Regions from separate parts of the Streptomyces sp. NPDC088915 genome, predicted to be linked through region 1. Evidence: riboswitches for the same ligand, from Rfam matches in the RefSeq annotation. Region 1 holds a riboswitch; each other region holds the start of a gene.
The links. A riboswitch is a leader RNA that binds a small molecule or an ion and turns the genes downstream of it on or off. The one in region 1 is predicted to bind thiamine pyrophosphate.

Region 2: it holds a riboswitch for thiamine pyrophosphate, as region 1 does, so the genes downstream of both, thiO (glycine oxidase ThiO) here and ACIP5O_RS08205 (thiamine ABC transporter substrate binding subunit) in region 1, are expected to answer to the same signal.
Region 3: it holds a riboswitch for thiamine pyrophosphate, as region 1 does, so the genes downstream of both, thiC (phosphomethylpyrimidine synthase ThiC) here and ACIP5O_RS08205 (thiamine ABC transporter substrate binding subunit) in region 1, are expected to answer to the same signal.

Annotation. Positions count from the first base shown of each region.
Region 1 is NZ_JBIVIR010000003.1:342,552-345,970, forward strand. Features, by position in the region: gene ACIP5O_RS08195 (phosphatidate cytidylyltransferase) at 1-63, shown strand, start outside; gene rlmN (23S rRNA (adenine(2503)-C(2))-methyltransferase RlmN) at 264-1,370, shown strand; TPP riboswitch at 1,404-1,514, shown strand; gene ACIP5O_RS08205 (thiamine ABC transporter substrate binding subunit) at 1,595-2,686, shown strand; gene ACIP5O_RS08210 (ABC transporter permease) at 2,818-3,419, shown strand, end outside.
Region 2 is NZ_JBIVIR010000014.1:282,720-286,138, reverse strand. Features, by position in the region: gene ACIP5O_RS25440 (NAD(P)/FAD-dependent oxidoreductase) at 1-1,123, opposite strand, end outside; TPP riboswitch at 1,268-1,380, shown strand; gene thiO (glycine oxidase ThiO) at 1,378-2,574, shown strand; gene thiS (sulfur carrier protein ThiS) at 2,571-2,810, shown strand; gene ACIP5O_RS25425 (thiazole synthase) at 2,816-3,419, shown strand, end outside.
Region 3 is NZ_JBIVIR010000001.1:218,707-222,125, forward strand. Features, by position in the region: gene thiC (phosphomethylpyrimidine synthase ThiC) at 1-1,626, opposite strand, end outside; TPP riboswitch at 1,620-1,766, opposite strand; gene ACIP5O_RS01045 (YibE/F family protein) at 1,839-3,248, shown strand; gene ACIP5O_RS01050 (SsgA family sporulation/cell division regulator) at 3,354-3,419, opposite strand, start outside.

The sequences.
Region 1 (3,419 bases):
TCCCTGCTGCCGACGGCGCCGGTGGTGTGGCTGCTTCTGGCGTTGTTCGTCGGTACCGGCTGACCGGCCATGGCGCCAGGCGGCGGAGCCGCACGTCGACACAGCATGGACCGGCTGGACTCCCTGCTGCCGACGGCGCCGGTGGTGTGGTTGCTGCTCGCGTTGTTCGTCGGTACCGGCTGACCTGCGGTTCTTCGGACGAGGGGCCCGTTGTCCACAGGACGGCGGGTCCCTCTTCGTATCTCTGCGACACTGGTAGCACCATGCCCAAGCCCGGAGAACTCACTTTCGTCGCCCCCCGCGGAGCCAAGAAGCCGCCGCGGCACCTCGCCGACCTCACGCCCGCCGAGCGGAAGGAGGCCGTCGCCGCGATCGGCGAGAAGCCCTTCCGCGCCAAGCAGCTGTCCACGCACTACTTCGCGCGGTACGCGCACGACCCCGCCGAGTGGACCGACATCCCGGCCGCCTCGCGGGAGAAGCTGGCCGGGGAGCTGCTGCCCGACCTGATGTCCGTGGTGCGGCACATCTCGTGCGACGACGACACCACCCGCAAGACCCTGTGGCGGCTGCACGACGGCACGCTCGTGGAGTCGGTGCTCATGCGCTACCCGGACCGGGTGACCATGTGCATCTCCTCGCAGGCCGGCTGCGGGATGAACTGCCCGTTCTGCGCGACCGGACAGGCCGGCCTCGACCGGAACCTGTCGACCGCCGAGATCGTGCACCAGATCGTGGACGGCATGCGGGCCCTGCGCGACGGCGAGGTCCCCGGCGGCCCGGCGCGCCTGTCGAACATCGTGTTCATGGGCATGGGCGAGCCGCTCGCCAACTACAAGCGGGTCGTCGGCGCCATCCGCCGCCTCACCGACCCCGAGCCGGACGGCCTGGGCCTGTCCCAGCGCGGGATCACCGTCTCCACCGTCGGACTCGTGCCCGCGATGCTGCGCTTCGCCGACGAGGGCTTCAAGTGCCGGCTCGCGGTCTCCCTGCACGCCCCGGACGACGAGCTGCGCGACACCCTCGTGCCCGTCAACACGCGCTGGAAGGTCCGGGAGGTCCTCGACGCGGCCTGGGAGTACGCGGAGAAGTCCGGGCGCCGGATCTCCATCGAGTACGCCCTCATCCGGGACATCAACGACCAGGCCTGGCGCGGCGACCTGCTCGGCAGGCTGCTCAAGGGCAAGCGGGTGCACGTCAACCTGATCCCGCTGAACCCGACGCCCGGGTCGAAGTGGACCGCCTCCCGCCCGGAGGACGAGAAGGCGTTCGTCGAGGCCATCGCCCGCCACGGCGTGCCGGTGACCGTGCGCGACACCCGGGGCCAGGAGATCGACGGCGCCTGTGGACAGCTCGCGGCCGCCGAACGCTGACCTTGTACTCTGAGCTCGAACACATCTTCATAGCCATTCCGACAGGGGAGCGCCACAGCGCTGAGAGTGCGGTGACCTTCAGACCGCAGACCCTCTGAACCTCGCCCAGGTCATTCTGGGTAGGGAGTTCGGTCGTAACTCGAGCTGTTGCGCCCTGCCCGCGTCCGGTCCGCCGGACGGGGCGGGGCCGCGTCTCTTCCTGGTCCCACCCAGGAGGAAATTCAGTGAGCATCAAGAAGCAGGCCGCCGTCGCGGTCCTCGCGGCGCTCGGCGTCACCGCCCTCGCCGCCTGCGGCACCGACGACGCCGGCAAGGCCGCCGGCAAGACCGGCGCGCCCGCGCCGAAGACCGTGACCCTGGTCAGCCACGACTCGTTCAACGCCTCCAAGGAGGTCCTGGCCGAGTTCACGAAGCAGACCGGGTTCACCGTCAAGGTCCTCAAGGCCGGGGACGCCGGCGAGGCCGTCAACAAGGAGATCCTGACCAAGGGCTCCCCGCAGGGCGACGTCTTCTTCGGCGTCGACAACACCCTGCTCTCCCGCGCCCTCGACAACGGGATCTTCGTGCCGTACGAGGCGAAGGGCCTGGACCGGGTCCCGGCGGAGTACCGCCTCGACAAGGAGAACCGGGTCACCCCGATCGACTCCGGCGACATCTGCGTCAACTACGACAAGAAGTACTTCGCCGACAAGAAGCTGGCGCCGCCGGTGACCTTCGACGACCTGGCGAAGCCGGCGTACAGGGACCTGCTCGTCGTCGAGAACCCGGAGCGCTCCTCCCCGGGCCTCGGCTTCCTCCTCGGCACGGCCGCGAAGTACGGCGACGACGGCTGGCAGGACTACTGGAAGAAGCTCAAGGCCAACGGCGTGAAGACCGTCGACAGCTGGGAGCTCGCCTACAACCAGGAGTTCTCCGGCTCGGCCGGCGGCAAGCAGGCCAAGGGCGACCGGCCGCTGGTCGTGTCATACGCCTCCAGCCCGCCGGTCGAGGTGCTGTACGGCGAGCCGCAGCCGAAGGTGGCGCCCACCGGCGTCTCCACCGGCACCTGCTTCCGGCAGACCGAGTTCGCGGGCCTGCTGAACGGGGCGAAGAACCCCGAGGGCGGCAAGGCGCTGATCGACTTCCTGATCTCGAAGAAGTTCCAGGAGGACATGCCGCTCCAGATGTTCGTCAACCCGGTGGCGAAGGACGCGGCCCTGCCCGAGCTGTTCACCAAGCACGGCGTGGTCGTCGAAAAGCCGGAGACGATGGAGCCCGGGAAGATCGCCGAGAAGCGCGACGCGTGGATCCAGCAGTGGTCCTCGATCGCCCGGTAGACAAGCGCCCGGTGGGCGAGGACCCGGTGGGTGAGCGTCCGGCAGGTGAGCGCCCGGTGGGCGGGGGCCCGGCGGGCAGGCGCTCGGGGCACACGAAGGGCGTGCGCGGGAACGCGGCGCGGCTCGGGCTCATGGCCCTGCCCGTCGCGTTCTTCGCGGTGTTCTTCGCGTGGCCCGTCGTGTCCATCGCGGACCGGGGGCTGCGGCCCGGTGGCGACTGGCGGTTCGGCCGGATCGGCGAGACGCTGAGCCGGCCGGACATTCTCGACGTGCTCGGCTTCACCGCCTGGCAGGCCCTCGCCTCCACCGGCCTCACCCTGCTCGTCGCGCTGCCCGGCGCGTACGTCTTCGCCCGCTTCGACTTCCCCGGCAAGACCGTCCTGCGGGCCGTGGTCACGGTGCCGTTCGTGCTGCCCACCGTTCTGGTCGGCACCGCCTTCCTGGCCCTCGTCGGCCGGAACGGGCTCACCGACGAGCTGTGGGGGCTGCGGCTCGACACGAGCGTGTGGGCGATCCTGCTCGCCCACGTCTTCTTCAACTACGCGGTCGTCGTCCGGACCGTCGGCGGCCTCTGGGCGCAGCTCGACCCGCGCCAGGAGGAGGCCGCCCGGGTCCTCGGCGCCTCCCGCTTCACGGCCTGGCGGACGGTGACGCTGCCCGCGCTCGTCCCGGCCGTGTCGGCGGCGGCCCTGATGGTCTTCCTCTTCACCTTCACCTCCTTCGGCGTCGTGCA
Region 2 (3,419 bases), on a different contig from region 1:
CGCGGGCCGGGTCGACCGGGGTCGCGGCCTCGATCAGCTTCCGGCCCTGGGCCAGGTCGCGGGGGCGGCCGACGGCGAGGAGGGCCACCGGCGCGCCGGCGCGCAGCCAGAGCACCGACCAGGCCTCGTCCGCCGGGTCGCCGCGCCACAGCAACCGGTCCGCGCCCGCGTGGTGCCCCGCGTACTGGACGAAACGCCCGAACTGCTCGGACCAGAAGTACGGCACGGGGTCGTACGGGCCGGTGTCGGCGCCCGTGATCGCGGCGGCGACCGCGCGCGGGCCCTGGAGGGCGTTGTCCCAGTGGTGGACGAGGAGGCGCTCGCCGTAGCGGGCGGAGGGGAAGGAGGCGCAGTCCCCGACCGCGTACACGTCGGGCAGGGAGGTGCGCAGCCGGTCGTCGGCGGTGACGGCGCCGCTCGGGTCGAGGGCGATGCCGGAGCCGGCGAGCCAGCCGGTGGCGGGGCGGGCGCCGATGCCGACGACGACGGCCTCGGCGGGCAGTTCGCGGCCGTCGGCGAGGCGGACCCGGCCGGGTTCGACGGTGTCCACGCGCGCGTGGGTGAGGAGTTCGGCGCCGTTCGCCCCGTACCAGTCGGCCATGGGGGCGGCGACCTCGGCGGGCAGGGTGCCGGCGAGCGGGAGGTCCGCGGCCTCGACGACGGTGACGGCGCAGCCGGCCGCGAGCGCGGCGGTGGTGAACTCGGCGCCGATCCAGCCGGCGCCGACGACCACGACGGTGTGGCGGCGCTCCAGGACGGGCCCGAGGCGCACGGCGTCGTCGAGGGTGCGCAGCAGGTGGACGCCGGGGACGCCCTCGGAGCCGGGCAGGGTGACCGGGTGGGCGCCGGTGGCGATCACCAGGGTGTCGTACGCGACGGGTCCGGCCTCGGTGTCGACCTCGTGGTCGGCGGCGCGCAGCCCGGTGACGTCCACGCCGAGCCGGAGTTCGACGCCGAGGTCCTCGAAGTCGACCTCGAAGGCGGAGTCCTCGGCCTTCCCGAGGAGGACCGCCTTGGAGAGCGGGGGCCGGTCGTAGGGCTGGTGGGGCTCGGCCCCGACGAGGGTCACGGGGCCGGTGAAGCCCTGCTCGCGCAGGGCGACGGCGGTCTGGACGCCCGCCATTCCGGCGCCGACGACCACGACGCGCCGCTGGGTCTGCTTCTGCTCGCTCACACGGCCACCTTACGTACCTGACGGCCCGTCAGGGAGGGTGGGGTCCACGGCCCCCTCGTGGCGGGCGCGCGGCGGAAGCTAGTCTGGCGGGCGTAAAGCACTCGCGGGAGCCCGGACGCACCGGGCTGAGAGGGGGGCTGGCCGGCCTCCGACCGTACGAACCTGATCCGGGTCATGCCGGCGAAGGGAGGGGCTGGACGCCCATGCGTTCTTCCGATGTCCGAGAGGCCTCCGACGTGCGGGGGGTCGACGTCCTCGTGGTCGGGGGCGGCATCATCGGCCTGGTCACGGCCTGGCGGGCCGCGCTGCGCGGGCTGCGCACCGCCGTCGTCGACCCCGAGCCGGGCGGCGGGGCCGCGCGGGTCGCGGCCGGGATGCTCGCCGCCGTCACCGAGCTGCACTACGGCGAGGAGACCCTGCTCGGGCTCAACCTCGCCTCCGCCGCCCGCTATCCGGCCTTCGTCGCCGAGCTGGAGGAGGCGACCGGGCTCGACGTCGGCCACCGCGCCTGCGGCACCCTCGCCGTCGCCCTCGACGCCGACGACCGGGCGCACCTGCGCGAGCTGCACGCCCTGCAGGTGCGCTGCGGGCTCGCCTCGGAGTGGCTGAGCGGCCGCGAGTGCCGCCGCCTCGAACCGATGCTGGCGCCGGGGGTGCGCGGCGGCCTCCGGGTCGACGGCGACCACCAGGTGGACCCGCGCCGGCTCGCCGCCGCGCTCGTCGTCGCCTGCGAGCGGGCCGGGGTGGTCTTCCACCGGACGCTCGCGGAGCGGCTCGCGGTGCGGGGCGACCGGGCGCGCGGCGCGGTCCTCGCCGGGGGCGGGGAGCTGGCGGCGGGGCAGACCGTGCTCGCGGCGGGCAGCCTGAGCGGGCGGCTCGCGGGGGTGCCGGACGAGGTGCTCCCGCCGGTGCGCCCGGTGAAGGGCCAGGTCCTGCGCCTGCGGGTGCCGCCCGCGTACGCCCCCTTCCTCTCCCGGACCGTCCGGGCCGTCGTGCGCGGCAGCCACGTCTACCTGGTGCCGCGCGAGAACGGCGAGCTGGTCGTCGGCGCCACCAGCGAGGAGCTCGGCTGGGACACCACGGTGACGGCGGGCGGGGTGTACGAGCTGCTGCGCGACGCCCACGAGCTGGTGCCCGGGATCACCGAGCTGCCGCTCACCGAGACCCTGGCCGGGCTGCGCCCCGGCTCGCCGGACAACGCCCCGCTGCTCGGCCCCACCGCGCTGCCCGGTCTGCTGCTGGCCACCGGCCACCACCGCAACGGGGTGCTCCTCACCCCCGTCACCGGCGACGTCATGGCGGAGGTGCTCACCACGGGCGCCCTGCCCGACGAGGCGCGCCCCTTCACCCCCCGCCGTTTCTCCCCCGCCCCTCCCGTACGTCAGGAGCAGCCCGCATGAGCGCGAACCCGCCCGCCAACGACGTGACCGCGACCGTGACCGTGACCGTGAACGGGGAGGCGCGCGCGCTCTCCGGCCCCGTCTCCCTCGACGCCCTCGTCGCGACCCTGACCGCGGCCCCCTCCGGGGTGGCCGCCGCCGTCAACGAGACGGTGGTCCCGCGCGGCGAGTGGGCGTCGACGCTCCTCGGCGACGGGGACCGGGTGGAGGTCCTCACCGCGGTGCAGGGGGGCTGAGCGCGATGTCCGACGACGTGTTCGTCCTCGGCGGCACGGAGTTCTCCTCCCGCCTGATCATGGGCACGGGCGGGGCGCCCAGCCTCGACGTCCTGGAGCGCTCCCTGGTCGCCAGCGGCACGGAGCTGACCACGGTCGCCATGCGGCGCCTGGACCCGACCGTGCGGGGCTCGGTCCTCTCCGTCCTGGACCGGCTCGGCATCCGGGTCCTGCCCAACACGGCGGGCTGCTTCACGGCCGGCGAGGCGGTCCTGACCGCCCGGCTCGCCCGGGAGGCGCTCGGCACCGACTGGATCAAGCTGGAGGTCGTCGCCGACGAGCGGACCCTGCTGCCGGACGGCGAGGAGCTCCTGAACGCGGCGGAGACCCTGGTCGACGACGGCTTCACCGTCCTGCCGTACACCAACGACGACCCGGTCCTCGCCCGGAAGCTGGAGGACGTGGGGTGCGCGGCGATCATGCCGCTCGGCTCCCCCATCGGCTCCGGGCTCGGCATCCGCAACCCGCACAACTTCCAGTTGATCGCGGAGCGGGCGGGGGTGCCGGTGATCCTGGACGCGGGGGCCGGCACGGCGTCCGACGCGACGCTCGCCATGGAGCTGGGGTGCG
Region 3 (3,419 bases), on a different contig from region 1:
GCAGAAGTGCGCGGTCTTCGCGGGCTCCGCCGGCAGCGTCTCGTCGTGGAACTCGCGGGCGGTGTCCGGGTCGAGCGCCAGGTTGAACTGGTCCTCCCAGCGGAACTCGAAGCGCGCGTCCGAGAGCGCGTCGTCCCACTCCTGCGCGCCCGGGTGCCCCTTGGCGAGGTCCGCCGCGTGGGCCGCGATCTTGTACGTGATGACGCCGGTCTTCACGTCGTCGCGGTTGGGCAGGCCCAAGTGCTCCTTGGGCGTCACGTAGCAGAGCATCGCCGTGCCCCACCAGGCGATCATCGCCGCGCCGATGCCGGAGGTGATGTGGTCGTAGGCGGGCGCCACGTCCGTGGTCAGCGGGCCGAGCGTGTAGAACGGCGCCTCCTCGCAGATCTCCTGCTGGAGGTCGATGTTCTCCTTGATCTTGTGCATCGGGACGTGCCCGGGACCCTCGATCATCGTCTGGACGTGGTGGCGCTTGGCGATCGTGTTCAGCTCGCCGAGCGTCTTCAACTCCGCGAACTGGGCGGCGTCGTTGGCGTCGGCGATCGAGCCGGGACGCAGGCCGTCGCCGAGCGAGTACGTGACGTCGTACGCCGCCAGGATCTCGCAGAGCTCCTCGAAGTGCGTGTAGAGGAAGTTCTCCTTGTGGTGCGCGAGGCACCAGGCGGCCATGATCGAGCCGCCGCGCGAGACGATGCCGGTCTTGCGGCGCGCGGTGAGCGGCACGTACGGCAGGAGGACGCCGGCGTGCACGGTCATGTAGTCGACGCCCTGCTCGGCCTGCTCGATCACCGTGTCCTTGTAGATCTCCCAGCTCAGCTCCTCGGCCCTGCCGTCGACCTTCTCCAGGGCCTGGTAGAGCGGCACGGTGCCGATCGGCACGGGGGAGTTGCGCAGCACCCACTCGCGGGTGGTGTGGATGTTGCGGCCGGTGGACAGGTCCATGACCGTGTCGGCGCCCCACTTGGTCGCCCAGGTCATCTTCTCCACCTCCTCCTCGATGGAGGAGGTGACGGCGGAGTTGCCGATGTTGGCGTTGACCTTCACCAGGAACCGCTTGCCGATGATCATCGGCTCGATCTCCGGGTGGTTGACGTTCGCCGGGAGCACGGCCCGGCCCGCCGCGATCTCCTCCCGCACGACCTCGGGGGAGACGTTCTCGCGGATCGCGACGTACTCCATCTCCGGCGTGATCTCGCCACGGCGGGCGTACGCGAGCTGCGTCACCGCCTGGCCGGAGCGGCCCCGGCGCGGCAGGCGGGGGCGGCCGGGGAAGACCGCGTCGAGGTTCTTGAGCCCGCCGCCGCGCGGCGAGGTGTGCTTGATGCCGTCGTCCTCGGGGCGGACCGGGCGGCCCGCGTACTCCTCGGTGTCACCGCGCGCGATGATCCAGTTCTCGCGCAGCGGCGGCAGGCCCCGCCGCACGTCGGTGTCGACGGTGGGGTCGGTGTACGGACCGGACGTGTCGTACAGCGTGACGTCCCTGCCGTTGGTGAGGTGCACCTGACGGACCGGCACCCGCAGGTCGGGGCGCGAGCCCTGGACGTATCCCTTGTGCCAGCCCGGCGTGCGCCCGTCGGACTGGTCGTTCTGGTCGGAGGCAGGCGTGCGTGCGTCCTGAATGGTCATGAGACCGATCTCCCTACGCCGGCATTACCCGGTAACAGGTTCGGCGGTCGGCGCAGCCTCCTCCCGTACGTACATCGGTACGCGCGTACGGTGATCAGCGCCCTCTCAGCCCGGTGCTCCGAGCTCCCGCGTGTGCAAAGGTGTCACCACGCTAGCGTCATCCCGGGCGTGCTGAACAGTGGGCCCCCCGCCGTTCTTGCGATGATCGGTCGGTGACTTCCCCCCAGCAGACCCCCGAGCCGCACGACCACTCCCACGGCACGGGCCCGTCGTCCCACGGCCGCGGACCCGATTCCGGGCACGGTCATGGATCAGGGCACGGCCACGGGCACAGCCACAGTCACGGGCCCGCCGCGCCCGTGTCCCGGCATCTGCGCAAGGTCATCGCCGCCGTCCTGGTCCCCTTCGCCGCCGCCGTCCTGGTCGGGCTCGTGGCCCTGTGGCCCGGCGGCGCCCCGCCGCACGAGCGCACCGGCGTCGGTTTCGACCGGCAGACCGAGCAGGGCAAGGTCGTCTCCGTCGAGTACGTCGACTGCAAGGTCGTGAACGCCGGTCAGGTCCCGCCGACCGGGGACACCTCCACCCCGGAGGGGCGCGAGGCGGTCGAGGCCCAGCAGGGGGAGTGCAAGAAGGCGAAGGTCCAGGTCACCACCGGTCCGAACAAGGGGCGCGAGTTCACCGAGATCGTGCAGCCGGGGGCGCCGCGCCAACTGGAGGAGGGGCAGGGCGTGGTGGTGGCGTACGCCCCCGACGCCCCGTACGACCTCCAGTACTCGGTGACGGACGTGAACCGCAAGGTGCCGATGGCGGTGCTCGCCGGCATCTTCGCCCTCGCGGTCGTGGTGGTCGGGCGGATGCGGGGGCTCATGGCCCTGATCGCGCTCGCCGTGAGCTTCCTGGTGCTGACCTTCTTCATCCTGCCCGCGATCCTGCAGGGGTCGAACCCGCTGGTCGTGGCGGTGGTCGGGTCGAGCGCGATCATGCTGATCGCGCTCTACATGTGCCACGGCCTCTCGGCCCGCACCTCGGTCGCGGTGCTCGGCACGCTGATCTCACTGCTGCTCATCGGGCTGCTCGGCTCGCTGTTCATCGGCTGGGCCTCGCTCAGCGGCAACACGGACGACAACACCGGTCTGATCCACGGGCTCTATCCGGACATCGACATGTCCGGTCTGCTCCTGGCCGGTGTGATCATCGGCTCGCTCGGTGTGCTCGACGACGTGACGGTCACCCAGACCTCGGCCGTCTGGGAGCTGCACCAGGCCGATCCGGGCATGGGGCCGCGCGGCCTGTACCGGGCGGGGATCCGGATCGGCCGCGACCACATCGCCTCGGTCGTGAACACGCTGGTGCTCGCCTACGCGGGCGCCGCCCTGCCGCTGCTGCTGCTCTTCTCCATCGCGCAGAGCAGCATGGGGACGGTGGCCAACAGCGAGCTGGTGGCCGAGGAGATCGTCCGGACGCTGGTCGGGTCGATCGGTCTGGTGGCGTCCGTCCCGGTGACCACGGCGCTCGCGGCGCTCGTGGTCTCGGCCGACCGCGCCGGGGCCACCGGCCGCCCGGGAACCGGCGGCCGGAAGACCTCGTCGGGGCGGGGCGGACGGCGCCGCCGCGCCAAGTGACGCAAGGACGAGGAGTGGTACGTCCGGTCCGTCGGCGTGCCGGCTCGGGGGGTCGGCTACGCAGAAGGGTCCGGATCGGGACGACTCGACGTCGGTGCGGCGATTTCAGGCCGGGCCGGCGTTCTCCTCGGCCAGGATCCGGCCCAGCGCCGCCTCCAGGTTGTCCTCGAA